Regions from separate parts of the Oceanimonas doudoroffii genome, predicted to be linked through region 2. Evidence: predicted binding sites of a transcription regulator. Region 2 holds the regulator's gene; the other holds the start of a gene.

Region 1 (15,002 bases), on a different contig from region 2:
ATGGAGTCGAGCACGTCTTCACGAATGGCGGTCACCATGGGGGTGGCGGTGTAGCCGGGCGCCACGGCGTTCACGGTCACGCCAAAACGGGCGCCTTCGGCGGCCAGCGCCTTGGTGAAACCGATCATGCCGGCCTTGGCGGCAGAGTAGTTGGCCTGACCATACTGACCCTTGAGGCCGTTTACGGAGGAGATATTGATAATGCGGCCACTGCCCTGCTCGCACATCTGATTGAAAATCGGCTGGGTTACGCTGAACAGGCTGTTCAGGTTGGTATCCATGACTTCTTTCCACTGATCCCAGGACATCTTTTTAAAGGTGGCGTCACGGGTAATGCCGGCGTTGTTGACCAGCACATCGATGTGGCCCAGCTCACGCAGAGTTTCGGCCAGCACCTTGCCAATCGCTTCATGGTCGCTCACATCCAGAGCCAACAGCTGTACGTCCTTGCCGGCCAGGCCCTGTTCCTGCAGCCAGCTGGCAGCCTGCTGTTCCTTGCCTGGACGGTGAGTGGCCAGCACCTTGTAGCCATTGTCTACAAACAAACGACAAACTTCTGTGCCAATTCCACCCGCAGCGCCGGTAACCAAAGCGATTTTCTTGTCGGTCATGAATACATCACTCCTTTGGATATACAATAAAAAGAAAAGCCAAACTTTAAATTTTGTGAACATTGCCGGCGAAATCTGCCAACAAGTACTACTGACACATCTGTTTTACTATATACAACACTCGAACCAACTCCCTGCTCGAGCAAAACCACTATAACCAGATCTTCATGACAAATGCATTAAAATAATCACTAAAAATGAAAAAAAACATGCTCTATTTACCGCGTTGACAATTCGCTTAACCGAACCATAAATACCCTTAAAAACAGACAGTAACAGCCTTACCATCGGCATTAAAGCGGCCCATAGCACCACCTTCCTTTACCGTAAAAATAAACTCGAAGTCAAAAAACAGGCCAATGAATTTTTTAATTCATCAACTCATAACATTGACATTTAACATTGTATTTACAGTGCCATGTTATACTTCTGCACCACCGGTTTATTATTTCATTTTGCAAATAACCCTGCCCTCACTTGTTAATAGAATTTCGTGCTTCGGCGCACCAAAAAGAAGCCTCCAAATAAACTGCTTCACTACAATGGGGCGCTGGCGACCGTGTTTGCCCGATAAGCCAGGTTCAGAATACCCTACTGCAAGAGATGTACCATGCAGCGCGAATATCAGGGTGGTAAACCAAGAAACAAGCCGCGGATTGTTCCAGGCCGACGAGGCCCTGGCCCGGTTCGTCACCGGCGTTTTTATTCAGCTCAATACACCACACCCAGGCAGCGCACGCTTTATAACCGCAAAGGTGAAGATTTCACCCTCATCCGCACACAATTGCAGCAAACAGTCTGATTTCACAGGGAAAGCCATATTCGCTGTTGACAGCCTAAGGGGCAGCCTTTAACATGCGCCACGCATTCAAGCGATGCCTCTTCCCCCTTAGTTCAGTCGGTAGAACGGCGGACTGTTAATCCGTATGTCGCTGGTTCAAGTCCAGCAGGGGGAGCCAGTTTGAAAAGTTGTTCCCCCTTAGTTCAGTCGGTAGAACGGCGGACTGTTAATCCGTATGTCGCTGGTTCAAGTCCAGCAGGGGGAGCCAGTTTGAAAAGTTGTTCCCCCTTAGTTCAGTCGGTAGAACGGCGGACTGTTAATCCGTATGTCGCTGGTTCAAGTCCAGCAGGGGGAGCCAGTTTGAAAAGTTGTTCCCCCTTAGTTCAGTCGGTAGAACGGCGGACTGTTAATCCGTATGTCGCTGGTTCAAGTCCAGCAGGGGGAGCCAATCATTAAAAAAAACCGGCCCAGTGCCGGTTTTTTTGTGCACGTATGGCACAGCCCTTCCCTGACTCTCTGCCTGCTGTTCAAGACCCGGCCCAAGCGAGACCGCAATTTTCTTGTCAATCCCGAGGGGTTGTCCCATTATAACAGCGACAGAATGAGTCCTTTTATCCATATATCACATTGTTATTCATACCATTTTCACAAGGATGCTGACTATGCGGGGAGCACCTCCCTTTGGCCGGTCCCTGTTGCTGGGTGCCACCGTCTTTATACTGCTGAGTCTGCTGCTGCCCTGGTGGTCGGCGTTAAACGCCCTGGGAGATCAGGAACGGCTTGCCCGACAGCAACTGGCCACCCGCTTGAACCAGCAGGCCGAGCCCGCTCCCCTGACGCTGCCCGGCGTCGCCGACATTTACCACCAAGCCCCTCCCGGTGAAACGGGCAAGGCCTGGTGGTTTGGCGACAGCGCCTCCATTCAGCAACTGGAGGTGGAGCAGGGCGCCGTGTTTTACCTGCTGAACACCGGACCGGCAACCCGGCACTGGTTGTCCACTTCCCTGCCCCTTGTCGTCGCCACCCTGCTGCTGTTTGGCGGCCTTTATTATCGCTGGCGCCGGCAACAGACCCAGCGGCAACACACCCTGCAGGCCATGCTGCAAAATGCAGAGCTGGCCGGGGCCGCCGCCGGCCCGGATGCGATTGCCAAAAGCATCAGCGATCTGCATCAGCAACATAAAGAGCAGCTCAATGCACTGCAAAAGGAGCTGGATGCCGCCCGTCTGCAAAGCCAGCAGGACAGCCTGACCACCCTGGGCAACCGCTTTGCCTTTCGCCGAGACCTGATCCACATGCTGGGTAACGAAAACCGCCTGGCCACCGCCACCCTGATGCTGGTGCGGGCCAGCTCATTGCAGGACATCAACAGCCGCAACGGCTTTCAGGCCGGTGATCAGTATCTACAGGACATTTCCCGTCTGATCCGCAAGGTCATTCAAACCCACCCGGGCGCCCATGCCTATCGTGTGAACGGCAGCGACATCGCCGTGCTGCTGGAAGGCCAGTGCAATCCCCTGGCCAAGAGCCTGGGTGGCCAGCTGCGACAGGAACTGCATCATTACCAGCATGTGCACGAGCTGGACTGTGCCGCCTATATCGGCTTTACCCAGCTGCTGCCGGGTCAGTCGCCGGAAAGCGTGCTGATCCGGGCCGACTCTGCCCTGGCCCAGGCTCAAAGCGGCGAGCCCAACGGCTGGCGGGTGGTGCTGAAGAACAGCGACGATGAAGACATGGGGGAAAGCCAGTGGCGCCAGCGGCTGCAAAGCATTCTGGAAGGTGACAAGGTGCGGCTGATGGTGCAGCCGGCCCGATTGCTGAAGCCTTCCCTGCCCGGCTACAACGAAATCTTTACCCATTTTCCCAACGACAAGGGTGGCAACTACCCCGCTTCTACCGTGTTCGCCATGTTGCAGCGCCTGGGCATGTCGATGCTGTTTGAGCAGAAGATCATCGAAATGATACTGCGCCAGGTGGCGGCCTGTGAGGTGCCGGCCCAGCGCTGGGCCATCAACCTGACACCGGCCAGCCTGCAGCAGAATTCCTTTCTGATCTGGCTGGAACGAGTGCTGATGCGCAATATCAATGTAACCGCCGCCCTGGTATTTGAACTCGACGAACACGTCCTTGAACATCAGCTAACCAACGGCAAGCGCCTGCTGGAAATGATACGCCGCACCGGCGCCCGCTCGGCGATCAGCAAGTTCGGTCACGGCTATGGCTCCTTTCGGCTGCTGAAAGAGCTCAAACCGGACTACGTCAAGCTGGATCCTGAGCTGGTGCACCACCTGGAAGACGACAGCGCTAACCAGCAGTTTGTGCGCATGATCATCGACCTGGCCCAGCGCCTGGGCTGCCACGTGGTGGCGGAAGGCGTGGAAACCGAAGATCAGAAACGCATGCTGGAAACCATGTATATTGACGGCGTGCAGGGTTATCTCGTCAGCAAACCGGTGCCCCTGACCGGCTTCAAGGGGCTGACGCTGACTTCAGCTTGATCAGGTAGTTGATAAGCTCACCCAGGTGGCGGTAGCGGGTGAGCTCTTCCGGACTGTAGCGGGTAGACATGGTTGAGGCATTGTTGCGGTGCTTGAGGTAGCGCATGATCTGCAGGCGGTTAAAGCCCCCCACCTTGTACACCAACTGCAGCAGGGTCTGTACCTGCTCTTCGTCCAGACCGGTCAGTGCAGCGTAGCCGTCATCCAGGGGGCTGTGAATGGTGACTTCAACCTGGGACAAGCGGCCCTGCTCCTGCAGGTAATCCAGCCACTGCTCCACGTCCATGGGCTTGGCGCCGGCGAGCAGCTCAAAATGGCCCCGGCCGCTGCGACAACCCGACAGCAACACAACCGCCAGGGCGTCACTGTTGCAGCAGAATTCAACCTCTCCCTGCTCGCTCCAGTCCAGGGCCTGAATGCGAATTTCTGCCCTGGCCGCCTCGCCGTCTCTGACCTTGAAAATAAACACGCCGTCTCCGCCGGTTGCCATAAAGCAATAATCTTGGCGTAATAGCCGGTGTGAGTCAAAGCCGGACTTCACAGCCTGTCACCTTGGGTGTAAGGTTCGCCGCTCAAACTTGTTTTTCAGCTGTAGCAGGAGTTGCCATGATGCCCAATAAGGAAGTCACCTACACCATATCCGAGTTGGCCGACGAGTTTGACATTACCCCCCGAACCCTGCGTCATTACGAGGAGCTGGGTCTGCTCACCCCCAAGCGCAAGGGCAACAGCCGTATTTACAGCCACAAGGACAGAATTCGCCTCACCCTGACCCTACGGGGCAAGCGCCTGGGGTTCAGCCTGGCGGAAATGCGCGAGTTGTTCGAACTCTATGATGCCGAGCACAGCACTCGGCCCCAGCTGCACTCCATGGTGGCCATGATCGCGGAAAAGCGCATCGTGCTGCAGCAGCAGCAGGACGACATAGAAAAGGTGCTGGCGGAGCTGGACGCCGCCGATATCAAGGCAAAGGAAGCGCTGGAAAAAATGAAGCACCACTGAGAAATAAAACGTCAGACGCAAGAAAAAGCCCCGCTTGGCGGGGCTTTTGATTTATTGGTCGTGGCTGACGCTGGCCAGCTTGTCGAAGTAGTCCGGAAAGGTCTTGGAAGTGCAGCCCGGATCCAGAATCACCACGGGAGTGTCACTCAGCGCCACCAGCGAAAAACACATGGCAATACGGTGATCATTGTAGGTGGCAATCTCCGCCTCCTGCAGCGCCGGCGCCGGGGTCACCACCAGGTAGTCTTCCCCTTCTTCCACCTCGACACCCAGCTTTTTCAGCTCGGTGGCCATGGCGTAAAGCCGGTCGGTTTCCTTCACCCGCCAGTTGTAAATATTGCTGATGCGGGTGGTGCCTTCGGCAAACAGGGCCGTGGTGGCAATGGTCATGGCCGCATCGGGAATGTGGTTCATGTCCATGTCCACCGCCTTCAGCGGACCCACATGCTCGGCCTCGATAAAGTCGTCACCCCAGGTGATCTTCGCCCCCATGGCTTCCAGCACATCGGCAAAACGAATGTCGCCCTGAATGCTGTCACGGCCAATGCCGGTAACCCGCACTCGGCCCTTGATGGCGCCGGCGGCGAGGAAATAGGAAGCAGAGGAAGCGTCCCCTTCCACCATAAAGGCGCCCGGCGACACATAGGTCTGATTGCCGGTAATGTAAAAGGTCTGGTAGTCGTCGTGCTCCACCACCACACCGAACTGCTTCATGATGTGCAGGGTAATGTCGATGTAGGGCTTGGACACCAGCTCGCCCTTGATATGGATGCGAGTATCACCCGACGCCATGGGGGCGGCCATCAGAAAGGCGGTCAGAAACTGGCTGGAGACGGAGCCGTCCACATGCACATCTCCGCCCCACAGGCCCTTGCCGTTGATAAACACCGGTGGATAGCCGTCGGTCTTGAGGTAGCTGATATCGGCGCCGGCTTCCCGCAGGGCATCCACCAAATGGCCGATAGGACGCTCCCACATGCGCGGCTCACCGGTCAGGGTAAACTCGCCGGTACCCAGGCACAGGGCGGCGCACAGGGGCCGCATGGCGGTGCCCGCATTGCCCAGAAACAAGGTCACCGGCTCGCCGACACTGAAGGCCCGCCCCAGTCCGTGCACCACGCACTCGGTCTTGTCTTCCGAGAGCTCATACTGCACTCCCAGCTGTTTGAGCGCATCCAGCATATGGCGAATGTCGTCGCTGTCGAGCAGGTTGGTCAGGCGGGTGGTACCCTGGGCCAGCGCGGCCAGCAACAGGGCACGGTTTGACACCGACTTGGAGCCGGGCAGGTTCACCGTGCCCGCCACCCGGGCAATGGGAGATAGTTTGAGACTTTCCATAATCTTCCTGGAGATGGGGATAAAACGTTTGAAGCTACCCTGACGTTATCAGGGCGGGCCGGTCAGGGCAAGCGACTTGCCCGGTTGCCGTGAGCAGTGATGGGTCGAGGACAGGGCGGCACTGAGTCTGCTCTGTCCCCCGAAGGCACCGGCTTAGTCCAGTACCTTTTTCAGTGCCTCGATGCAGCGCTGGTTTTCGGCTTCAAGGCCAATGCTGATACGCAGGCAGGTAGGCAGGCCGTAGCCGGCAATGGGCCGCACTATCACCCCTTCCCGCAGCAATGCCTGATAGACGGGGCCGGCGTCCCGCTGCAAATCCAGGGTGATAAAGTTGCCTCGAGAAGGAATGTATTTCAGCCCTCGCTCGTTGAAGAAGGCTTCATACATGGCCATGCCCTGATTATTCAGCGCCACCGCCTCGGCCAGGTAGGCGTCGTCGTTCAGGGCCGCTTCCGCCGCTGCCAGCGCCAGGCTGTTGCAGTTAAAGGGCTCACGCACCCGGTTCAGCACCGCCACCAGCTCGGGATGACAGACCATGTAACCCACCCGCAGGCCCGCCAGGCCGTAAGCCTTGGAGAAGGTGCGAGACACGATAAGGTTGGGGTATTCGTTCAGCCAGTCGATGGACGGCAGGCGCTCGTCTTCGCCCACATACTCGGTATAGGCTTCATCCAGCACCACCAGCACATGGGCCGGCACACGCTCCATAAAGGCCTTTACCTCTTGCTTGCCGAGGAAGGTGCCGGTCGGGTTGTTGGGGTTGGTAATGCACACCAGCCGAGTGGCCGGGGTAATGGCCGCCGCCATGGCGTCGAGATCGTGGCCACAGTCCACCGCCGGCACTTCCACCGCCTTGGCACCATGGGCCTGAGTGGCCAGCGCGTAAACGATAAAGGTGTACTGGGAATAGACCACTTCCTGCTGCGAGCCCACAAAGGTGTGGAACAGCAGATCGATCAGCTCGTTCGAGCCGTTGCCCAGAATAAGCTGATCGGTGTTCACCTTCAGCTTGCCGGCCAGGGCCGTTTTCAGGGCAAAGCCGTTGGCGTCCGGGTAGCGGGCCAGCTCCGGCAGCGCTTTTTGAATGGCTGCAATGGCCTTGGGGCCCGGGCCCAGCGGGTTTTCGTTTGATGCCAGCTTGACACTGTGGCTGATGCCGAGCTCACGCTCCAGCTCTTCCACCGGCTTGCCCGGCTGATAAGGATGCAGACCCGGTACCCCCGGGTTGGCCAGGGCCAGAAAATCAATACTCACGTTGGCTCCTTGTATGTGTTGTTAATGCCTTGCTCCGCAAGGCCCGCCTACTGAAGTGACGGCTACTGACAATTTTAATTTCCATGATAAAGCCGTCATCTCCGCGGAGGCGGAGATCCATGACATATCGCACTGGACTCCCACCTGCGCGGGAGTGACAGCAGAGAAATACGAATTTTTCTGCAACCCGAGGCTTCAGGCCGTAGCCAGCCCCTCCAAAACGGCGCTGTATTCTTTTTTAACCTGCCGACTTAGCTGTTGGGATTCGCTGCGCTCATCACCAACCTACGGCAAACAGGCAATTCTAAAGCTTCACGAAGCAGCAGTGGGGATTGCCGTAGCCGACCGTCAAATGCCATGGCCGAAAAGTTGCTCCTGCATTTTCGGCATTCCCGCCATCCCTGGCGGTCAGACGCATTTGCCGAGCGCTCATGGGGCGAGCTTGCTCGCCGTGACGAAGCAGTGAATCCCGACCGAACATTAACTATGTTCGCAGCGGGGTTCACTGCTGAGTGTCATTCATGGAAGCGTGTCGGCGGAGTGCAACCGCGCTGCTGCTTCGCATTGTAGGCTGGTTCAGCTGTTGCGCTTGGCGAAGTCGTCCATAAAGTCGACCAGGGCCTGTACGCCTTCAATGGGCATGGCGTTATACACACTGGCACGCATGCCGCCCACGATGCGGTGGCCCTTGAGCGCCAGCAGGCCGGCGGCCTTGGCTTCCTTCAGGAAGACCTCGTTGAGGGACTCATCCTTCAGCTGGAATGGAATGTTCATCCAGGAGCGGGCACTGGAGTGAACCCGGTTCTCATAGAAGTCGCTGGTATCCACATAGCTGTAGAGCAGCTCGGCCTTGGCCTGATTCTGCTTGCCAATGGCTTCCACACCGCCCTTCTCTTTCAGCCACTGGAACACCAGACCGGCCAGGTACCAGGCATAGGTGGGCGGGGTGTTCAGCATGGAGTCGGCCTTGGCCATGGCGGCGTAGTCCATGATGGCGGGCACATTGGGGCAAGCCTGATCCAGCAAGTCGTCACGCACAATGACCACCGCCAGGCCGGACGGACCAATGTTCTTCTGGGCGCCGGCATAGATAATGCCGAATTTGCTCACATCCACCGGACGGGACAGAATGGTGGACGACATGTCCGCCACCAGGGGCACATCGCCGGTATCGGGAATAAAGTCGTACTCAATGCCTTCCACGGTTTCGTTCGGGCAGTAGTGCACATAGGCGGCGGTGGGATCCAGATCCCAGCTGGTGGCCAGTTTGCGCGGGCCTTCGCCGGCTTCAAAGCCGTCCAGCACCCGGACGGTACCCACCTTCTCGGCTTCGGCTACCGCCGAACGGGACCACTGACCGGTAACAATGTAATCGGCCTTGGCGTTCTTGCCCATCAGGTTCAGCGCCACGGCGGCAAACTGGCCGCGTCCGCCGCCCTGCAGGAACAGTACCTTGTAGTTGTCGGGGATTTGCATCAGCTCACGCAGATCCCGCTCGGCCTGCGCCGCTACCGCCATGTAATCGGCACCGCGGTGGCTGAGCTCCATCACCGACACACTCAAGCCGTTAAAATCGCGAAACTCGGCCTGTGCCCGCTGCATGACCTCAACCGGCAACATGGCCGGACCTGCGCTGAAGTTGTAAACCATCTTTCCCATTTTCCCTGAGTTAACCTGCTAAGTTGTTTGGCGCCGAACACCGGCGCTTTCTCGTTTTACACGGCGCTTGAGCGCCAAGTCAAAGCAAAATCCGATCCAGAGCACAAAAAAGAGGCCCGCAGGCCTCATGTTTGTTACTCGTCGGTGGCCGGTGCAGCAGCGTCATCCGCCGCCCCGGAGTCCAGCCCTTCCTCGCCTTCGATCGGCTCGTCGTCTTCCGGTTCCTCAATGCGCTGCAGCCCTACCACCTGCTCGTCTTCTCCGGTGCGGATCAAACGCACGCCGGCGGTGTTACGGCTGATCAGGCTCACTTCCGACACGCGAGTACGCACCAGGGTACCGCCGTTGGTGATCAGCATGATCTCGTTGGTTTCGTCCACCTGAATGGCCCCTACCACGGCACCATTGCGGTCACTCACCTTGATCGACATCACACCCTGCGTGGCCCGGCTCTTGGTGGGGTACTCCTCCAGGGCGGTACGCTTGCCGTAACCATTGGCGGTGGCGGTGAGAATGGCGCCCTCGCCTCGCGGCACGATCAGCGATACCACACTGTCGTTGTCGCTCAGGCGAATACCGCGCACGCCGGTGGCGGTACGGCCCATGGCGCGCACCTGATCTTCATGGAAACGCACCACCTTGCCGGCATCGGAGAACAGCATGATCTCGTTGTCGCCGTCGGTGATGTCCACCCCGATCAGCTCGTCGCCTTCGGTCAGGTTGATGGCGCGAATGCCCGAGGCCAGCGGCCGGCTGAAGGCAGTCAGCTCGGTTTTCTTCACCGTGCCCTGACGGGTGGCAAAGAACACCGCCTTGTCGTCGGCATATTCCTTCACCGGCAGAATGGCGGTGATGCGCTCGTGCTCGTCCAGCGGCAACAGGTTGACAATGGGGCGGCCACGGGCGGTGCGGCTGGCTTCCGGCAACTGATACACCTTGAGCCAGTACACCTTGCCGGCGGTGGAGAAGCACAGAATGGTGTCGTGAGTGTTGGCCACCAGCAGGCGCTCGACAAAGTCTTCTTCCTTCATGCGGGTTGCCGACTTGCCGCGACCGCCACGGCGCTGGGCCTCGTAGTCGGTGAGCGGCTGGTACTTGACGTAACCCTGGTGGGACAGGGTCACCACCACGTCTTCCTGGGTGATCAAATCCTCCAGGTTGATTTCGGCACTGGAAGTGGTGATTTCGGTGCGGCGGGTGTCGCCAAACTGCTCTTTCAGCGCCTCCAGCTCTTCCCGAATCACTTCCATCAGGCGGGCACTGCTGTTGAGAATGTGCAGCAGCTCGGCAATCTGCTCAAGCAGCGCCTTGTATTCATCCAGGATCTTCTCGTGCTCAAGGCCGGTCAGGCGGTGCAGACGCAGCTCCAGAATGGCCTGGGCCTGTTGTTCGGTCAGGTAATAGCGACCGTCACGAATACCGTAATCCGGCTCCAGCCATTCCGGGCGGGCGGCGTCGTCACCGGCACGCTCCAGCATGCTGGCCACGTTGCCCAGCTCCCACCCTTGCGCCAGCAGGCCGGCCTTGGCTTCCGCCGGGGTCGGCGAGCGGCGAATCAGCTCAATCACCGGATCGATGTTGGCCAGGGCAATGGCCAGGCCTTCCAGGATGTGGGCCCGGTCCCGCGCCTTGCGCAGTTCAAACACGGTACGACGGGTCACCACTTCGCGGCGGTGCTGAATAAAGCACTCCAGCATTTCCTTCAGGTTGAAGGTGCGCGGCTGGTTGTTGTCGAGGGCGACCATGTTGATGCCGAAAACGGTCTGCATCTGGGTCTGGGCATACAGGTTGTTGAGGATCACCTCACCCACCTCGCCCCGGCGCACCTCGATCACGATGCGCATGCCGTCCTTGTCGGACTCGTCGCGCAGGGCGGAAATGCCCTCGATGCGTTTTTCCTTGACCAGCTCGGCGATTTTCTCGATCAGCCGGGCCTTGTTCACCTGATAGGGCAGCTCGGAGACGATAATGGTCTCGCGACCGGTTTTCTCGTCGGTTTCAATCTCCGCCAGGGCGCGCACGTAGATCTTGCCGCGACCGGTACGGTAGGCATCGAGAATGCCGGACTTGCCGTTGATGATACCGCCGGTCGGAAAGTCCGGGCCGGGGATCAGCTCAATCAACTGATCGAGGCTGATGTGCTCGTCATCGATCAATGCCAGGCAGCCATCCACCACCTCGTTGAGGTTGTGGGGAGGTATATTGGTGGCCATGCCCACGGCGATGCCGGAAGAGCCGTTCACCAGCAGGTTGGGTACCTTGGTGGGCATCACCGCCGGGATCAGTTCGGTGCCGTCATAGTTCGGCACCCAGTCGACGGTTTCCTTGTCCAGATCCGCCAGCAGCTCGTGAGCAATCTTGTCCATGCGCACTTCGGTATAACGCATGGCGGCGGCGGAGTCGCCGTCTACCGAGCCGAAGTTGCCCTGGCCGTCGACCAGGGTGTAGCGCATGGAAAAGTCCTGTGCCATGCGCACTATGGTGTCATATACCGCGCTGTCGCCGTGGGGGTGATATTTACCAATTACGTCGCCCACCACACGGGCCGACTTTTTATAAGGTTTGTTCCAGTCGTTGCCGAGCTCGTTCATGGCGAACAGCACGCGGCGATGCACCGGCTTCAGGCCGTCTCGAACATCGGGAAGGGCACGCCCCACGATCACGCTCATGGCGTAATCGAGGTAGGAGCGCGTCAGCTCTTCCTCAATGTTGATCGGCATGATTTCTCGGGCCAAATCGGTCATAGCAAGCCTTGTCCCCAGGTTATTGATTATATGGCTTTAAAAAGCGAGCCATTCTAGCACAGTTCCGGCCCGACGGGAGCAGTGAAGCTGGCGACCCCTGCCGGCTTGGTTATAATGGGTACCCCAATCGCCCAGGCACAAGGCAGTTTCATGAACGTAGATCAACAGGAAATCGACAAATTCGAGGCCATGGCCTCTCGCTGGTGGGATCTGGAGGGGGATTTCAGGCCCCTGCACAACATCAATCCATTGCGCCTTGGCTGGATTGCCGACAAGGCCGACGGCCTCTTTGGCAAGCAGGTGATCGACATCGGCTGCGGCGGCGGCATTCTCAGTGAAAGCCTGGCCCGGGAAGGGGCCGAGGTGACCGGCGTCGACATGGGCCGGGAACCCCTGGCAGTGGCCCGCTTGCACGCCCTGGAAAGCGGCGTCAGCGTCAACTACCGCCAGGCCACCGCCGAGCAGATGGCCGAAGAGCAGCCCGGCCAGTATGAGCTGGTCACCTGCATGGAAATGCTGGAGCACGTGCCCGAGCCGGCTTCCGTGGTGGCCGCCTGCGCCAGGCTGGCCAAACCCGGCGCCAACCTGGTGTTTTCCACCATCAACCGCAATCCCAAGGCCTGGCTGCTGATGATCGGCGCCGCCGAGCACCTGCTGAAAATGGTGCCCAAGGGTACCCATGATCACCGCAAATTCATTCGCCCCGCCGAGCTGTGCCGTTTTATCGAGGCCGCCGGTCTGGTGGTAAAGGACATTCAGGGCGTGGTGTACCGGCCGTTGCAGGGCGACTTCAAGCTCAGCCATGATGCAGACGTCAACTACATGGTTCACGCCATCAAACCGGAGTAAACGGCATGCTCAAGGCGGTATTGTTTGACCTCGACGGCACCCTGCTCGACACCGCGGGCGACATGGGCGCCGCCGCCAACCATGTGATCACCGGCCTTGGCCTCAACGCCCTGTCCGACGAGGTGCTGGCCTGCACTACCTCCGACGGCTCCTATGCCCTGCTCAGGGCCGGCATTCCGCAGGCCATGATTGAGCAGCACGGGCTGGATCGGTTACGGGAACGCATGCTCGGTTTTTACCGTCAAAACCTGTGTCACCACACCCAGCCTTACGCCGGCGTGCCCGAGCTGCTGGGCTGGCTCAATCAGAATGCCATTCCCTGGGGGGTAGTCACCAACAAGCCTGCGGCGCTCACCGAGCCGCTGCTGGCGGCCTTGCCGCTGTTCTCGCAGTGTGGCGTCACCGTCAGCGCCGACACCCTGGCCCATAAAAAGCCGCACCCGGCGCCGCTGCTGCATGCCGCCGCGCACCTGGGGGTGAAAGCCGACCACTGTGTCTATGTGGGCGATCACCGTCGCGACATCGAGGCGGGGCTGGCCGCCGGCATGGCCACCCTGGCCGCGGGCTGGGGTTATGTGTCGGCGGGTGAGGATCCCCACCGCTGGCAGGCCGGGGCCGTCATGGACTCGGTTGATGCACTCAGCCACTGGCTGAAAGGGGCATTTGACGCCCCCTGCTGAAAGATCCCGCGGATCCGCAAGCCGGTCATTTTTGCAAGCCAAATATTTAAAAAAAAGTTTTTCGCCGGCCACAAAAAAGACAGTGTTTTGCCAATGCCAGAGTCCCAACGGCACACCAGTTAGTAAACGCAAACATCGGTGTATTTCACACAGATTATCCACAAGCTGCCCAGTGCCGGGGCGGCTTGAGAATCGTGAACCAACCCACTATATTGTGCCCATTCCACTCAACGACAACTATATGTTGTGCTTCCTCCGCACCACGACCACACTATATAGGGTGGTTGGACGCACGGGATTTGCCGAGCAACACAACACCACTGGGAGAAGGTCCATCTCATGAATAAACATCTGCTGGTTACCAAACGCTCCGGCGCCAAGGAGCCCATCGATCTGGACAAGATCCACCGGGTGATCACCTGGGCCGCCGAGGGCCTGGACAATGTATCCGTGTCCCAGGTGGAACTGCGCTCCCACATCCAGTTCTATGACGGTATCCGCACCGAAGACATTCACGAGACCATCATCAAGGCCGCCGCCGATCTGATCTCCGAGCAGAGCCCGGACTACCAGTACCTGGCCGCCCGCCTGGCCATGTTCCATCTGCGCAAGAAGGCCTATGGTGAGTTCGAGCCGCCCCACTTCCATGACCATGTGGTGCGCCTGACCGAAATGGGCAAGTACGACCAGCACATTCTGGCCGACTACAGCCGCGAGGAATTCGAGGCCATGAATGCGCGCCTGCACCACGAGCGCGACATGAACTTCTCCTATGCCGCCATCAAGCAGCTCGAAGGCAAATATCTGGTGCAGAACCGGGTGTCCGGCGACATCTACGAGAGCCCGCAGTTCCTCTACATGCTGGTGGCCGCCTGCCTGTTCTCCAAGTACCCGAAAGAGACCCGGCTGGACTACGTCACCCGTTTTTATGACGCCGTGTCCACCTTCAAAATTTCCCTGCCCACGCCCATCATGTCCGGCGTGCGCACCCCTACCCGCCAGTTCAGCTCCTGCGTGCTGATCGAGTGCGGCGACAGCCTGGATTCCATTAACGCCACCTCCGGCGCCATCGTGCGTTACGTGTCCCAGCGCGCCGGCATCGGCATCAACGCCGGCCGCATTCGCGCCCTGGGCAGCCCCATTCGTGGCGGCGAAGCCTTTCACACCGGCTGCATTCCGTTCTACAAGCACTTTCAGACCGCGGTCAAATGCTGCTCCCAGGGCGGCGTACGTGGCGGTGCCGCCACCCTGTTCTACCCCATGTGGCACCTGGAAGTAGAGTCCCTGCTGGTACTGAAAAACAACCGTGGCGTGGAAGAAAACCGCGTGCGCCACATGGACTACGGCGTGCAGATCAACCGCCTGATGTACCAGCGCCTGATCAAGGGCGGCGACATTACCCTGTTCAGCCCGTCCGACGTGCCCGGCCTGTATGACGCCTTCTTTGAGGATCAGGCCAAATTTGAAGAGCTCTACGTCAAGTACGAAGCCGACGACAGCATTCGCAAGCGCACCGTCAAGGCGGTGGAGCTGTTCTCGCTGATGATGCAGGAGCGTGCCGGCACCGGCCGTATCTATGTGCAGAA
Region 2 (15,002 bases):
CCTGTGCATGGCGGCGCTGTCTTTGTAGGCCAGGCAGCGTACCGCCGAATGGGGCAGGCCTATTACCCCAAAGCACACCAGCACCCAGAACGACAGCATAAAGCTCATGGAGAGAAAGCCGTCGGGGCCCTGAGGCTGCACCAGCCCGGGATCGATGGCTTTCAGCTCGGCAAACATGGTGGCGGCGCCGCCGCCGGCCTGCAGCACGCCGGCCAGCAGCACCACAGTGCCCAGCAGCATCAGAATGCCCTGCACGGCGTCGGTCACCACCACGGCGCGAAAGCCGCCCACCAGGGTATAGAGCAGCACGGCGCCGGCAAACAGCATGAGTCCGCTCTGATACGACAGTCCGGTCACGGTTTCCAGCAGCCGGGCACCGCCGATAAACTGCACCACCATGGTGGCCACAAAGGCGGCGAGCAGGCCCAGGCCCGCCAGCAGCACCACCAGCGGGCTTTGGTAGCGGGCCTGCAGCATGTCGTTAATGGTGAGCGCGTTCACCCGCCGGGCGATATGGGCGAACTGTTTGCCCAGCACCCCCAGGGTCAGCCACACCGTGGGCACCTGGATCATCGCCAGCAGCACCCAGCCCAACCCCATGCGGTAGGCCGCGCCGGGGCCGCCAATAAAAGACGAGGCCGAGGCATAGGTGGCCACCATGGTCATGGCCAGCACAAAGCCGCCCATGGAGCGGCTGCCAAGGAAATAGTCCTGCACAAAGCCGCCTTCGCTGCGGCGACGGCCCAGCCACAGTCCCAGGCCAATCATCACCGCCAGATACACCAGCAGGGGAATCATCAGTCCGGCATTCATGATGAGGCTTCCAGGTTAACCGCCCTGAAACACCAGCGCACCATAAGCGCGCACAGCACAATAAACAGCAGCGGATTGAACAGGCAGCTCAGCAAAAACCACAGTGGCCAGCCGGCCAGGGTCAGCGCCGGCGGCACCAGCCAGGCACAGGCTGCCCAGGCCGCAAGATAAAGCAGGGCCAGCAGCACGCTGAGCAAGGCTTCGCGCCGGGCCACGGAAACAATGGAAGTCATTGGAAGGCTCCTTCAGGAAGGGGCGAAGCATACCAGTGGGGGAATAGAGGAACAAACTCGCCCCCGCTTTTGGCGGTAGGTTGTGATGAGCGCAGCGAATATGCGGGTGTTTTCTGGAGCGCTGGCGGCTCGCCCGCGCTCCACTTGTCATGTGCACTCGCTTCCAGGCAGAGCACGGGAACGAGGAAAACCTAGGGGATCCGGGCGGTAGGTTGTGATGAGCTAAGCGAATCCCAACACGAAGGCGCCGGTGTAGCGTTGGAATTCGCCGAGGCTCATTTCAACCTACAAGTACTCTTCGCCGGCGGCGGCAACAAAGGCCATCTCCACCAGGTAGTCGGGGTTGGCCAGCTCGGCCTTTACGCAGGCGCGGCTGGGGGCGGTGCCTTCCGGGAACCACTCGTCCCACACCGCATTAAAGGCGGGCAGGTTGGCAAAGTCGGTGAGGTAGATGGTTACCGACAGCAGCCGGCCCTTGTCGCTGCCTATCTTGGCCAGGGCCTGTTCGGCCTGAACCATCACCTGGCGGGTCTGCTCTTCAATGCCGGCGGACAGATCCCCCTCGGGCACCTCCACAAAATGGGCGATGCCGTTGAACACGGTAATGTCGGACCAGCGTTTGCAGGGATTGATGCGATGAATGTTCATGTTGGTGTTTGTCTCAGTGGGCTGAGGGCGTAGTGTAGCGGCTGGCCAGTTTGGGAAAAACCGCTGCGGTCGCGTAATGCTAAGCATATCGCACCCGGAAAGCAGAAGGTTGGCGATGAGCGCAGCGAATTCACAACAAGAAGGCGCCTGTGACATGTTGGAATTCGCCGAGGCTCATTCCAACCTACGGTCCTCTGTTGTCGCTCCTTAAACAAAAACGGCGCTCAAGGCGCCGTTTGATTATTCCGCGTGAGCCTTACAGGCCCAGCTTCTTCTCAAGGTAATGGATGTTGGTTCCGCCATTGCGGAAGTTCTCATCGCTCATGATTTCCTTGTGCAGCGGAATATTGGTCTTGATGCCGTCAATCACCAGCTCGTTGAGGGCGTGCTTCATGCGGGCGATGGCGATATCGCGGTTTTCGCCGTAGCAGATCAGCTTGCCGATCATGGAGTCGTAGTAGGGCGGTACTCGATAGCCGGCATAAATGTGGGAGTCCCAGCGCACACCCAGGCCACCCGGAGAGTGGAAGCGGGTGATCTCGCCCGGGCTCGGCACAAAGCTGCGCGGGTCTTCGGCGTTGATGCGGCACTCGATGGCATGGCCACGCACCACCACCTGATCCTGAGTAATGGACAGCGGCAGGCCGGCGGCCACACGCAGCTGTTCCTTGATCAGATCCACACCGGTGATCATCTCGGTGACCGGGTGCTCCACCTGAATACGGGTGTTCATCTCAATGAAATAGAACTCGCCGTTTTCATAGAGGAATTCAAAGGTACCGGCGCCGCGGTAGCCGATGTCGACACAGGCCTTGCAGCAGCGCTCGCCGATGAACTTGCGCATCTCGGCGGTAATGCCCGGGGCCGGGGCTTCTTCCACTACCTTCTGGTGACGACGCTGCATGGAGCAGTCACGTTCGGCCAGATGAATGGCGTTGCCCTGGCCGTCGGCCAGCACCTGAATTTCGATGTGGCGCGGGTTTTCCAGGAATTTCTCCATATACACCATGTCGTTGCCGAAAGCGGCACCGGCCTCGGCCTTGGTCATGGAGATGGATTTTTCCAGTTCGGCTTCGGAGCGCACCACACGCATGCCGCGACCACCGCCGCCACCGGCGGCCTTGATGATCACCGGATAACCAATGCGCTTGGCAATGGCGGCGTTGCGCTTGGCGTCGCCGCCGATGGGGCCGTCGGAGCCCGGCACACAGGGTACGCCGGCCTTCTTCATGGCCTCGATGGCAGACACCTTGTCACCCATCAGGCGAATGGTGTCGCCGCGCGGGCCAATAAAGATAAAGCCGGACTTTTCTACCTGGTCGGCGAAGTCGGCGTTTTCCGCCAGAAAGCCGTAGCCGGGGTGAATGGCCACGGCGTCGGTCACTTCGGCGGCGGCGATGATGGACGGCACATTCAGGTACGACTGGGTGGACTGATTGCCACCAATACAGATGGACTCGTCTGCCAGCAGCACGTGCTTCAGGGTGCGGTCGGCGGTGGAATGCACCGCGACCGTCTTGATTCCGAGCTCCTTGCAGGCGCGCAGAATGCGAAGGGCGATTTCACCGCGGTTGGCGATGACTACTTTATCCAGCATGGGAATTCCTTATTCGATGATGAACAGGGGCTCGTCGAATTCAACCGGCTGGGCGTTGTCGACCAGAATGGCCTTCACTACGCCGGCCTTGTCGGCCTCGATCTGGTTCATCATCTTCATGGCTTCAACAATGCACAGGGTGTCGCCCACGTTGACGGTCTGGCCGACTTCAGCGAAGTTCTTGGCGCCGGGGCTGGAGGCACGGTAGAAGGTACCGACCATGGGAGAACGCATCACGTGGCCGCTCAGCTCGGGAGCGGCTTCGGCGGCCGGGGCGGCGGCAGCAGGAGCGGCGGCGGGCGCAGCGGCAGGAGCCGGGGCGGCCTGCACCTGATACTGAGGCATCACCGGGGCCGGGGCGGCGGCGCCGTAGCGGCTGATGCGTACCGACTCTTCGCCTTCGGCGATTTCCAGCTCGGCGATACCGGACTCTTCAACCAGTTCGATCAGTTTCTTGATTTTACGAATATCCATGAGCGTTCTCTTAGTTATGTTGGTGCTGATGTGAGTCAGCGACGAGCCAGATAACGGGCCGCCGCCTCAAGGGCAAATTCGTAACCATCGGCACCCAGGCCGCAGATCACGCCCACTGCCTTATCCGCCAGATAGGAATGATGGCGGAAGGGTTCACGGGCGTGCACATTCGACAAATGCACTTCAATGAAGGGAATGTTGACCCCCAGCAGGGCATCACGAAGGGCCACGCTGGTGTGGGTGAAGGCGGCGGGATTGATGATGATAAAATCCTGCCGGCCATCGGCCTGGTGGATGGCGTCGAGCAGAACGTGCTCCGCGTTGGATTGGACGTGACTGAGTTCGATATCGCGCCCGGCGGCCTGCTCGGTGAGGCGCGCCACGATGTCGTTCAGGCTGTTGTTGCCGTAAATGCCCGGTTCGCGTCGGCCCAGCAGGTTAAGGTTTGGCCCGTTGAGCAGCAGAATACGGTATTTGTCGGCCATTGTGCGGCAATCCTCGTCTATCTTGCGGTTTACACGTCGAGTCACAGGGAGCCTAGCGCTTTTTGCCGGTGTGAGGCAAATAAAATGGCGCATTTCGGCCCGGTGCGCCCAATTATAGTGATTTCATGAAAATTGGCAGCAATTTACTGGTCTAATGACTAATAAATTTTTGAGTGTGCCCGTGGGTGACCGGGGTTGAGGCTCGATGTGTGAGCGAAAATAACGTCAGAAAGTTCCGCAAACTGTTGTTGCTGCGACAAAAAGCGGCATTCAGCCGGCCGCGGCCATAAAAAAACGCCGCTCAAGGCGGCGTTTTGACATGACTATACCCCCAGACATCTTTCATTTCCGTCATCCCCGCGAAGGCGGGGATCCATGACATATCGCACTGGACTCCCGCCTGCGCGGGTGTGACAACAGAAAAAGACGACAGTCTGACAACAGCGGGTGCGCATCAGGCCACTCGGTTGCGTTCCTCGATCAGGCGGTCGACCACACCCGGATCCGCCAGGGTGGAGGTATCGCCCAGGGCATCGGTGTCGCCGGTGGCGATCTTGCGCAGAATGCGGCGCATGATCTTGCCGGAGCGGGTCTTGGGCAGGCCCTCGGCCCAGTGGATGACGTCGGGGGTGGCGATGGGACCAATTTCCTTGCGCACCCAGTCTTTAACTTCCTTGTGCAGCTCGGCAGACGGTACTTCGCCGGCATTGAGCGTGACATAGGCGTAAATGCCCTGGCCCTTGATGTCGTGGGGCACGCCCACCACGGCGGCCTCGGCAATCTTCGGGTGCGCCACCAGCGCCGACTCGATTTCGGCGGTGCCCATGCGGTGACCGGAGACGTTGAGCACGTCGTCCACCCGTCCGGTGATCCAGTAGTAGCCGTCTTCGTCGCGACGGGCGCCGTCACCACTGAAGTAGGTGCCGGGGAAGGTGGAGAAGTAGGTCTGCTCGAAACGGTCGTGATCGCCGAACACGGTGCGCATCTGGCCGGGCCAGGAGTCCAGGATCACCAGGTTGCCGTCGGTGGCGCCTTCCAGCACCTTGCCTTCGCCGTCCACCAGCGCCGGCTGCACGCCAAAGAAGGGGCGGGTGGCCGAGCCGGGCTTGAGATCGGTGACGCCGGGCAGCGGGGTGATCAGAATGCCGCCGGTTTCGGTCTGCCACCAGGTGTCCACGATGGGGCAGCGCTCGTCGCCGATCACGCGGAAATACCATTCCCAGGCTTCCGGGTTGATGGGCTCGCCCACCGAGCCCAGCACGCGCAGACTGGCGCGGCTGGTGCCTTCCACCGCCTCGTCACCCTTGGCCATAAAGGCACGAATGGCGGTGGGGGCGGTATACAGAATATTGACCTGGTGCTTGTCGACCACCTGGGCCATGCGGTTGGTTTTGGGGTAGTTGGGCACGCCCTCAAACAGCAGGGTGGTGGCGCCATTGGCCAGCGGACCGTAGAGCAGGTAGCTGTGGCCGGTGATCCAGCCCACGTCGGCGGTGCACCAGTACACGTCACCCGGGTGGTAGTCAAAAATGTACTTGAAGGTCATGGCGGCATACACCAGGTAGCCACCCGTGGTGTGCAGCACGCCCTTGGGGGTGCCGGTGGAGCCGGAGGTATAAAGAATGAACAGCGGATCTTCGGCGTTCATTTCTTCCGGCGGGCAGTCGGCGCTGACCTGGGCGGTGGCTTCGTGCCACCACACATCGCGCTGTTCGTTCCAGGCAATGTCACCGCCGGTGCGGCGATAGACGATCACGCTGTCGATGGAGGTCACTTTGGGGTTGGCCAGGGCCGCGTCCACGTTGGCCTTGAGTGCCACGGTGCGGCCGCCACGCAGGCCTTCGTCGGCGGTGATCACCGCCTTGGCCTGGGAGTCGATAATGCGGCTGGCCAGTGCATCGGGAGAGAAGCCGCCAAACACCACGGAATGCACGGCACCGATGCGGGTACAGGCCAGCATGGCCACCGCCGCTTCCACCACCATGGGCATATAGATGCTGACCACGTCGCCCTTTTTCACGCCCTGTGCCTTGAGCACGTTGGCAAAGCGACATACCTGCTCGTGCAGCTCGCGGTAGGTGACCTTTTTGTCTTCGTCGGGGCTGTCGCCTTCCCAGATGATGGCAACTTCGTCGGCCCGGGTGGCCAGGTGACGGTCGATACAGTTGGCGGACAGGTTCAGGGTGCCGTCTTCAAACCACTTGATGCTGATGTGGCCCGGATCGTAGGAGGTGTTTTTTACCCTGGTGTAGGGTTTGATCCAGTCAACGATTTTGCCCTGCTCACCCCAGAAGGCTTCGGGGTTGTCGATGGACTGCTGATACATGGCCTGATAGCCGGCATCGTCCAGCAGTGCGGTCTTTGCGATATGGGGCATGACCGGATGAACCTTAACTTCACTCATTATTCCGCTCCTTGGTTGTAACCATTGGTTAACAAGGTGACCCAGATGGTCGTTACGCTCAATTAGACTTTCGGCTAGCCGAAAGAACTGGCGGCCCTGGTAGCACTGCCTTGTGTTGCCCAGTATACGGTCTTGTCGGGCTCATGCCAGTCCTTGCATTCGGAATGCCCCGTCGGGATCAGGACAGTAACAAGGTATCGGCAAACCACAGCACCACGGCGTAGCGCAGCGCCTTGCCGATGAACACCAGCAGGGTGAACAGCGCCAGCGGCACCCGCATGATGCCGGCGATAAAGGTGAGGGCATCACCGCCTACCGGTGCCCAGGACAGCAGCAGCGACCACACGCCAAAGCGCTGAAACCAGCGCTGGGCGCGCTCCAGCTGTTTGTCGTTGACCGGAAACCAGCGCTTGTGGCGGAAGTGCAGCAGGTACTTGCCCAGCCACCAGTTGATCATGGCCCCCAGGGTATTGCCGGTGCTGGCCAGCAGCCACAGCAGCAGGGCGGCATCGGGCTGGCGGGTCAGTACCGCCGCCAGCACCACTTCCGAATAAAAGGGCGCTATGGTGGCGGCGAGCAGGCTGCTGCCAAACACCAGCAAATAGTCAGTCATAAAGTGCCTCGGGCCGGCTGTGTTCGGCCGCCGTGACCAGATCCCGAAACAGCCGTCGCTGGCAGGGCAGGTAGGGAAGGTATTCCGGGTGCCACTGCACCCCCATCAGATAGTGATCCGTGGTGCTTTCAATGGCTTGCACAAAGCCGTCCAGATCCCGCGCCACCACCGCCAGGCCGCCGCCCAGCCTGTCCACCGCCTGGTGATGCAGGCTGTTGATGCGCCAGCGCGGCCGCTGCATGATGCGACTGAGCCGGCCGCCGCCACAGCCGATGGCGGTTTTACGCGGCAGTGGTGTGCGCCGGTTGGAAGTGTTCTGGCGTAGCGGGCGAATGTCGGCGTGCAGCGAGCCGCCCAGCACCACGTTAATCAACTGGGCACCCCGGCAGATGCCGAGCAGCGGCAGGCTGGTGTCGAGGGCGTGTTCAATCAGTTCTATCTCAAAAGCGTCCCGGTCCGGATCCGCCGGGGCCCGGCCGGTATCGTGGCCGTAGAGGGCGGCGTCGATATCGTCACCGCCGCCGATGATGAGGCCCTGCAGTTGATCCCGTTTGTGCCTATGCATGTTGGCCGGGGTCAGGTGCTGGCCCCGGCCGCCGGCCAGACCCAATGCCAGGCGGCTGGCCCACCAGGCCAGGGGCAGGCGGCTGTCGGGGCCGGTCACGCCAATCAACGCAACCATGGACGCACCTTGAGGCTCCAGGGATCCATAAAATCCGGGGTCAGCTGATCCAGGTGCTCGCCATAGGCCCGGCAGGCGTCCGTCAGCCGTTGCGGATCCGCCGCCAGCCATTCCACCTGCAGCCAGCCGGCCCAGGCGTGGGCCAGGGACCACAGCGGATTGTCGATATCGGAATTGGGCAGCCGGTAGTGCAGGGTGGGACGAGGGTTGATCTTGTCGTCGTGGGCCACCGCCTGCACTCGGGACTCATCGTGCCAGGCCAGCAGGGGCAGCAGATCCATGGCCCGGTTGCGGGTTGGGTTCCAGGCCAGATAGTCGGCGGTAAAGCGGGTCAGATCGGGGTGGTAGTCCGGCTTCAGCACCAGCCTGACATAGTCCCGGGGAAAGGCGCGAATATAGGGCGAGATCTTGCGGGCGGTAACGATGTCTTCGTGGGCTTCCAGCCAGTCGTGCAGGCACAGGTAGGCGCGAAAATAGCGCAGCAGGGTGTGAATATCGGTGGCCGGCAGCTCGGGGTTGAGGTGCAGACCAAAGGCATAGTGCAGGGCGTGGCGAGTGCCCCGGGCGCCCTGTTGGCGCAGTCGTTCAAACAGCCGGCTGAGCCGGTCGAGCCGTGACAGCGGCAGCGGCGGGCACACCAGCTCCAGCGGCGCCAGGTGCTGCGCCAGACTGCCCAGCAGGTCGGTGGCGGTCTGCTCCAGTTCGCCGGGCGGGTGTCGGCGCTGCTCCCGGGCCAGGCGTTTGAGGTAGTCAAAATCGAGTTCGGCGCGAAAGGTGCCAAGCGGGGTGTCGATGTCGAATTCATATTCCGACAGCGCGCGGGTTTCGCCTCGCAGGGCGTCGGTCACCAGGCTGACCAGCCGGGGCAGGGGCAGGCCACTCAGCTCCAGCTCCACGCCCAGCCGGCGCTCGGCGCCGTGTTCGGTATAGAGTTCCGGGGGCAGTGGCAATGGCATGGTGTCTCCCTGTTTCAGCCGTGGCGGGTGAGCCACAAGTATAGAAGGAAGCCGACCCAGCTCAGCCCCAGCAACAGCCAGGGCAGCGGGGAAGAACGCCCGGCAGGGGCGAGATCCGGTTCGGCCTCATTTTCCTCGTTTACTTCTGCGCCCTGCTGACGCTGTTGCTGCCGGCGGGCCTTGTCGGCGGCGCGGGCCCTGGCCTTTTGCTGCTTTTTGTATTCCTCTATGCCCTTCTGAATTCCCTGGGCGATGAGCCGGGTCTGTTCCTTGGTCTGACCCGGACGCTGGGTGGCCTTGGCCACCCGCTCGGCCTCGGCCTGGGTTTCGGGTGAGGCCTCAGCCTTTTTGTGCTTGCTGTAACGCATGGGCCTGATTATTCCGCTACGTTGTTGAGGTAGTGCAGATCCATCACAAACACCGACAACAGCAGGCTGGCGGCGGCGGCGTAAAAGCCGCCCGCATCCCGCTCCCGGCACAGCTCCACAAACACCGGCAGCCAGCCGATCAGCTGGCTGTTGGCCAGTTCTCGCTGCTGATCCAGCAGTTGCAACCGTTGCTCCTCGGTGGTGCTGTCGGCGGCGGCCAGCGCCAGGGTACCCATCATCTCCAGCTGATTGCACACATGCAGCGGATCGTCGTCGGCCAGCTCGGTGCCGTGCTGCTTGAGCAGCACCGTCATCAGCAGCAGGGCATCCTGGCTGGCCTCGTTCAGGCTGGCGGTGTCGAGCAGTGAGGGCGCCTCGAGCAGCGCTTGATAATGACCGCTCAGGCGCGTGTGCGGCGCCGTGTGTTGCAGCGCCTTTTCCGCTTCGCCGCGAAAGGCCTCGGCGGCCTCGGTGAGCGGGTCCAGGGTGGCCAGACTGTCGAGGAAACGGTGCATGTCGTAGCCGCCGAATTCACCGAGATCGTCCTCGCTCAGGGGGGTGGCAAAAAGGGCGGTAAACCAGTGATACAGTTCGGCCCGGCGCTGGGAAGTCACTCTGAACGCTTGCATAATCCTCTTCAACGGCTTGTTCGGTCTGGGGATAGCCCCATTCTATCGGGTTTGCCGGTCGGATTCCTACCCGTGCGGAACAGGGAGTGTGTTAATGGGTCTTCAACTTTTTGTGAACTTTTCAACATAAAGGTAAAAAAATAGTGTAAACCCGGCTCGCGGGACTAGGCCGGACTGCCGCTTGGGGGTACACTCTGACTTTCAGTGACAATCCCCCATGAGTCAGGAGAGACGGATGTTAAAGCGTGAGATGAATATCGCCGACTATGATCCCCAGCTGTGGCAGGCCATCAGCAATGAGACCGTGCGTCAGGAAGAGCACATTGAGCTGATCGCTTCCGAGAACTACACCAGCCCGCGCGTGATGCAGGCTCAGGGTTCCCAGCTGACCAACAAGTACGCCGAAGGCTATCCGGCCAAGCGCTTCTACGGCGGCTGTGAATATGTTGACGTGGTGGAAGACCTGGCTATCGATCGTGTCAAGCAGCTGTTCGGCGCCACCTGGGCCAACGTGCAGCCGCACTCCGGCTCCCAGGCCAACTCCGCCGTCTTCCTGGCCCTGGTCAAGCCCGGCGACACCGTCATGGGCATGAACCTGGCCCACGGTGGTCACCTGACTCACGGCTCTCCCGCCAACTTCTCCGGCCGTCTGTACAACATCGTGCCTTACGGCATCAACGAGCAGGGCGTGATCGACTACGAAGAAATGGAGCGTCTGGCCGTTGAGCACAAGCCGAAGATGATCATCGGTGGCTTCTCCGCCTTCTCCGGCATCGTAGACTGGGCCCGCATGCGCGAAATCGCCGACAAGGTAGGCGCCTGGTTTATGGTGGACATGGCGCACGTGGCCGGCCTGATCGCCGCCGGTGTGTACCCCAACCCGCTGCCCCATGCCCACGTGGTGACCTCCACCACCCACAAGACCCTGGCCGGTCCCCGTGGCGGCATCATCCTGTCTGCCGCCAACAACGAAGAGCTGGAGAAGAAGCTGAACTCCGCCGTCTTCCCTGGTGGTCAGGGTGGCCCGCTGATGCACGTGATCGCCGCCAAGGCCGTGGCCTTCAAGGAAGCCCTGGAGCCCGAGTTCAAGGAATACCAGGCTCAGGTGGTGAAAAACGCCCAGGCCATGGCCGACGAGTTCCAGAAGCGTGGCTTTAAAGTGGTTTCCGGTGGCACCCACAACCACCTGTTCCTGCTGGATCTGATCGACAAGGACATCACCGGTAAAGAAGCCGACGCCGCCCTGGGCCGCGCCTTCATCACCGTGAACAAGAACGCCGTGCCCAACGATCCGCGTTCTCCGTTCGTGACCTCCGGTATTCGTATTGGTACTCCGGCGGTTACCCGTCGTGGTTTCAAGGAAGCCGAAGTGCGCCAGCTGGCCGGCTGGATCTGTGATGTGCTGAGCAACATCAACGACGACGCCACCATCGCCAGCGTGAAAGAGCAGGTGCTGGACATCTGCCGTCGCCACCCGGTTTACGCGTAAGGCGCACCGGTAACGGCATCAGAAACGGGGTCTTCGGACCCCGTTTTTATTTTCTCTTGCTTTCATTCCACAGCCCGCTTCTTTACACTAACAGCCGATTAACAGGCCCCGCGGAGGCACCATGCACTGCCCCTTTTGCAACGCAACCGAAACCAAGGTAATCGACTCCCGTCTGGTGGGCGATGGCCTGCAGGTGCGCCGGCGGCGTGAGTGCAATGCCTGCCGGGAGCGTTTCACCACCTTTGAAACCGCCGAGCTGGTGATGCCGCGCATCATCAAAACCAGCGGCATTCGCGAGCCCTTTAACGAAGACAAGCTGGAAGCCGGCATGCAGCGGGCGCTGGAAAAGCGTCCGGTCAGCACCGAGGCCATCGAGCAGTCCATCAGCCGCATCAAGTCGCGGCTGCGGGCCACCGGCGAGCGGGAAGTCAAATCCGAGCTGGTGGGCAACCTGGTGATGGACGAGCTCAAGCAGCTCGACAAGGTCGCCTATATTCGCTTTGCCTCGGTGTACCGTTGTTTTGAGGATCTGCGCCAGTTTGGCGAAGAGATAGCCCGCCTGGAGCAATAAGTGTTCACAACCCAAGATGCGCGCTGGATGGCCAGGGCGCTTGAGCTGGCCCGCCGTGGCCGTTTTACCACCAGCCCCAACCCGGCGGTGGGTTGCGTGATCGTGAAAGACGGTCAACTGGTGGGCGAGGGCTTTCACCGGCGTGCCGGCGGCCCTCATGCCGAAGTCTTTGCGCTGCAGGCCGCCGGTGAGGCCGCTCAGGGCGCCACCGCCTACGTTACCCTGGAGCCCTGTTCCCATTATGGTCGCACCCCGCCCTGTGCCCAGGGTCTGATTGACGCCGGCGTGTCCAGAGTGGTGGCCGCCATGGTGGATCCCAACCCCCAGGTTGCCGGTCGCGGCCTGGCCATGCTGCAGGACGCGGGCATTCGGGCCGAGGCCGGCCTGATGACCGATGAGGCCGAGGCGGTGAATGTGGGCTTTTTGCACCGCATGCGCACCGGCCGTCCCTTTGTGACCCTGAAGCTGGCCGCCAGCCTGGATGGCCGCACCGCGCTCGCCAACGGCGAAAGCCAGTGGATTACCGGCCCGGCGGCCCGGCGTGATGTGCAGCGCCACCGGGCGCAAAGCTGCGCCATTCTTTCCGGCGCCGATACCGTGCTGATGGACAACGCCGCCCTCAACGTGCGCTGGCAAGAGTTGCCGGCGTCGCTGCGCCAGGACTATGCCGAAGCCGAGCTGCGCCAGCCGTTGCGCATCGTAATCGACACGCAAAACCGGCTGCATGCCGGGCTGCGGCTGTTTGCGCAGCCCGGCCCGGTGCTGCTGCTACGCGGCGAGGTGACCGGTGGCTTTGGCGACGAGGTGGAAGAATGCGTGCTGCCCCTGGCCGCCGATGGCAAGCTGGACCTGGAGTTGTTGCTGGAAGAATTGGGCCGGCGTCAGCTGAATTACCTCTGGGTCGAGGCGGGGGCGACCCTTGGCGGTGCCCTGTTTGGTGCCGGCCTGGTGAATGAACTGATTCTGTATCAGGCGCCCATGCTGATGGGCAACCCGGCCCGGGGCCTGCTGGCGCTGCCCGAATTTACCGCCATGAGCCAGCCGCCCCGGCTGGCCTGGCAGGATTGCCGCCTGGTGGGTGGTGATCTCAAACTGACTGCAAGGGTAACCGACTGATGTTTACCGGTATTGTTGAAGCCACCGGCACCCTGGCCGCCATCGAGCGAAAGGGCGCCTCCTCGGTGATCCGCATTCATTGCCCGGCGCTGGATCTCTCCGACGTCGCCCTGGGCGACTCCATCGCCACCAACGGCGTCTGCCTCACCGTGACCGAACTGGGCAAGGATTACTACTGCGCCGACGTGTCGATTGAAACCCTTAATCGCACCGGCTTTGCCGACTACCAGTCGGGCCAGGCGGTAAACCTGGAAAAGGCGCTGCTGCCCACCACCCGCCTCGGCGGTCACCTGGTGTCCGGCCATGTGGACGGCGTGGGCCGCATCAGCAAAAAGAGCAAGGTGGGCTTTGCCATTGAGCTGTGGGTCGACGCCCCGGCCGAACTTTCCCGCTATATTGCCGAAAAGGGCTCCATTACCGTGGACGGCATCAGCCTGACCGTGAACGCGGTATCGGGCGCGGCCTTTAAATTGACGCTGGTGCCCCATACATTAAATAACACCACACTGAACGACTGGCAGGTTGGCCGCAGCGTCAACCTGGAGGTAGACATTATCGCCCGCTACCTGGAACGCCTGCTGGCCGGTGGCCAGACTCAGGCGTCGAGCGGACTTACTCTGGCGACCCTGGCCGCCAGCGGTTTTGTGAAATAGCGGCTAACCGAATCAACCAAGGGGAACATCATGGCCTTAAGCAGTACCCAGGAAATCATCGACGACATTCGTCAGGGCAAAATGGTCATTCTGATGGATGACGAAGACCGGGAAAACGAAGGCGATCTGATCATGGCCGCCGAACACGTGCGTCCGGAAGACATCAACTTTATGGCCAAATACGGCCGGGGCCTGATCTGCCTGACCCTGACCGAGGCCCGCTGCCGCCAGCTCGACATTCCCCAGATGGTGAGCCGCAACACCGAGCAGTTCTCTACCGCCTTTACCGTCTCTATTGAGGCCGCCGAAGGGGTGACCACCGGTATCTCCGCCGCCGACCGGGCCCGCACCGTGCAGGCCGCCGTGGCCAAGGACGCCAAGCCCGCCGACCTGGTACAGCCCGGCCATATCTTTCCGCTCAAGGCCCAGAACGGCGGTGTGCTGACCCGCGCCGGCCACACCGAGGCGGGCTGCGATCTGGCCCGGCTGGCGGGGGTGGAGCCGGCGGCGGTGATCGTGGAAATTCTCAACGAAGACGGCACCATGGCGCGCCGCCCGGACCTGGAGAAGTTTGCCGAGGAGCACGGCATCAAGCTGGGCACCATTGCCGATCTCATCGAGTACCGCAACGAGAACGAAACCACCATCGAGCAGGTGGCCCGCTGCAAGCTGCCCACCGAGCACGGCGAGTTTGAGCTGGTGACCTTCCGCGACACCATCGATAACCAGGTGCACTTTGCGATGCGCAAGGGCGAGATCAAGGCAGACCAGCCGGCGCTGGTGCGAGTGCATATTCACGACATGCTGAGCGACGTGCTGATGACCGATCGCCACGCCAGCCGCAGCTGGCCGCTGGACAAATCGATGGCGCGCATTGCCGATGAAGGCGGCGTGCTGGTGATCCTCGGCAAGGAAGAAACCCCGGATCATCTGTTGTCGGTAGTTCGCATGTTTGAAGCCGCCGACAAGGGCGAGCGCCCGGAGGCGGCCAAGCGCCAGGGCACGTCCCGCCGAGTGGGTGTGGGCTCGCAGATTTTGCGCGCCATGGGGGTAGGCAAGATGCGCCTGCTGAGCTCCCCCAAGCGCTACCACGCGCTGTCGGGCTTTGGCCTGGAAGTGGTGGAATACGTCACCGAATAAGGCCGGACCAACGGCACACCGTTCCGGCCGGCATGATGCCGGCCGGACTTTTTGTGGGAGCCTTTCAATGAGCAAGTTGCTGACCAGTGCCGATTTTACCGACATGCCCTGGAAAAACGGCGGCGGCACCA

What was found. Region 2 encodes NrdR, which represses ribonucleotide reductase genes. Its sites were predicted from a motif close to CACNNTATANNGTG; they were not measured.
Region 1: the regulator NrdR is predicted to act here: its motif matches at 13,686-13,699, upstream of nrdA (class 1a ribonucleoside-diphosphate reductase subunit alpha).

The regions. Positions count from the first base shown of each region.
Region 1 is NZ_NBIM01000001.1:1,055,570-1,070,571, forward strand. Features, by position in the region: gene phbB (acetoacetyl-CoA reductase) at 1-611, opposite strand, end outside; gene B6S08_RS18215 (hypothetical protein) at 1,222-1,413, shown strand; tRNA gene B6S08_RS04885 (tRNA-Asn) at 1,495-1,570, shown strand; tRNA gene B6S08_RS04890 (tRNA-Asn) at 1,585-1,660, shown strand; tRNA gene B6S08_RS04895 (tRNA-Asn) at 1,675-1,750, shown strand; tRNA gene B6S08_RS04900 (tRNA-Asn) at 1,765-1,840, shown strand; gene B6S08_RS04905 (EAL domain-containing protein) at 2,055-3,890, shown strand; gene B6S08_RS04910 (hypothetical protein) at 3,862-4,359, opposite strand; gene B6S08_RS04915 (MerR family transcriptional regulator) at 4,497-4,892, shown strand; gene aroA (3-phosphoshikimate 1-carboxyvinyltransferase) at 4,944-6,230, opposite strand; gene hisC (histidinol-phosphate transaminase) at 6,384-7,484, opposite strand; gene serC (3-phosphoserine/phosphohydroxythreonine transaminase) at 8,061-9,143, opposite strand; gene gyrA (DNA topoisomerase (ATP-hydrolyzing) subunit A) at 9,278-11,887, opposite strand; gene ubiG (bifunctional 2-polyprenyl-6-hydroxyphenol methylase/3-demethylubiquinol 3-O-methyltransferase UbiG) at 12,038-12,736, shown strand; gene B6S08_RS04945 (HAD family hydrolase) at 12,742-13,416, shown strand; gene nrdA (class 1a ribonucleoside-diphosphate reductase subunit alpha) at 13,756-15,002, shown strand, end outside.
Region 2 is NZ_NBIM01000007.1:82,248-97,249, reverse strand. Features, by position in the region: gene panF (sodium/pantothenate symporter) at 1-813, opposite strand, end outside; gene B6S08_RS15585 (DUF997 family protein) at 810-1,046, opposite strand; gene B6S08_RS15580 (RidA family protein) at 1,332-1,694, opposite strand; gene accC (acetyl-CoA carboxylase biotin carboxylase subunit) at 1,951-3,291, opposite strand; gene accB (acetyl-CoA carboxylase biotin carboxyl carrier protein) at 3,301-3,765, opposite strand; gene aroQ (type II 3-dehydroquinate dehydratase) at 3,801-4,250, opposite strand; gene acs (acetate--CoA ligase) at 4,705-6,654, opposite strand; gene B6S08_RS15555 (YqaA family protein) at 6,833-7,267, opposite strand; gene B6S08_RS15550 (gamma-glutamyl-gamma-aminobutyrate hydrolase family protein) at 7,260-7,949, opposite strand; gene B6S08_RS15545 (amidoligase family protein) at 7,937-8,905, opposite strand; gene B6S08_RS15540 (DUF2956 domain-containing protein) at 8,920-9,273, opposite strand; gene B6S08_RS15535 (molecular chaperone TorD family protein) at 9,282-9,902, opposite strand; gene glyA (serine hydroxymethyltransferase) at 10,138-11,391, shown strand; gene nrdR (transcriptional regulator NrdR) at 11,513-11,962, shown strand; gene ribD (bifunctional diaminohydroxyphosphoribosylaminopyrimidine deaminase/5-amino-6-(5-phosphoribosylamino)uracil reductase RibD) at 11,963-13,078, shown strand; gene B6S08_RS15515 (riboflavin synthase) at 13,078-13,731, shown strand; gene ribBA (bifunctional 3,4-dihydroxy-2-butanone-4-phosphate synthase/GTP cyclohydrolase II) at 13,762-14,871, shown strand; gene B6S08_RS15505 (HutD/Ves family protein) at 14,939-15,002, shown strand, end outside.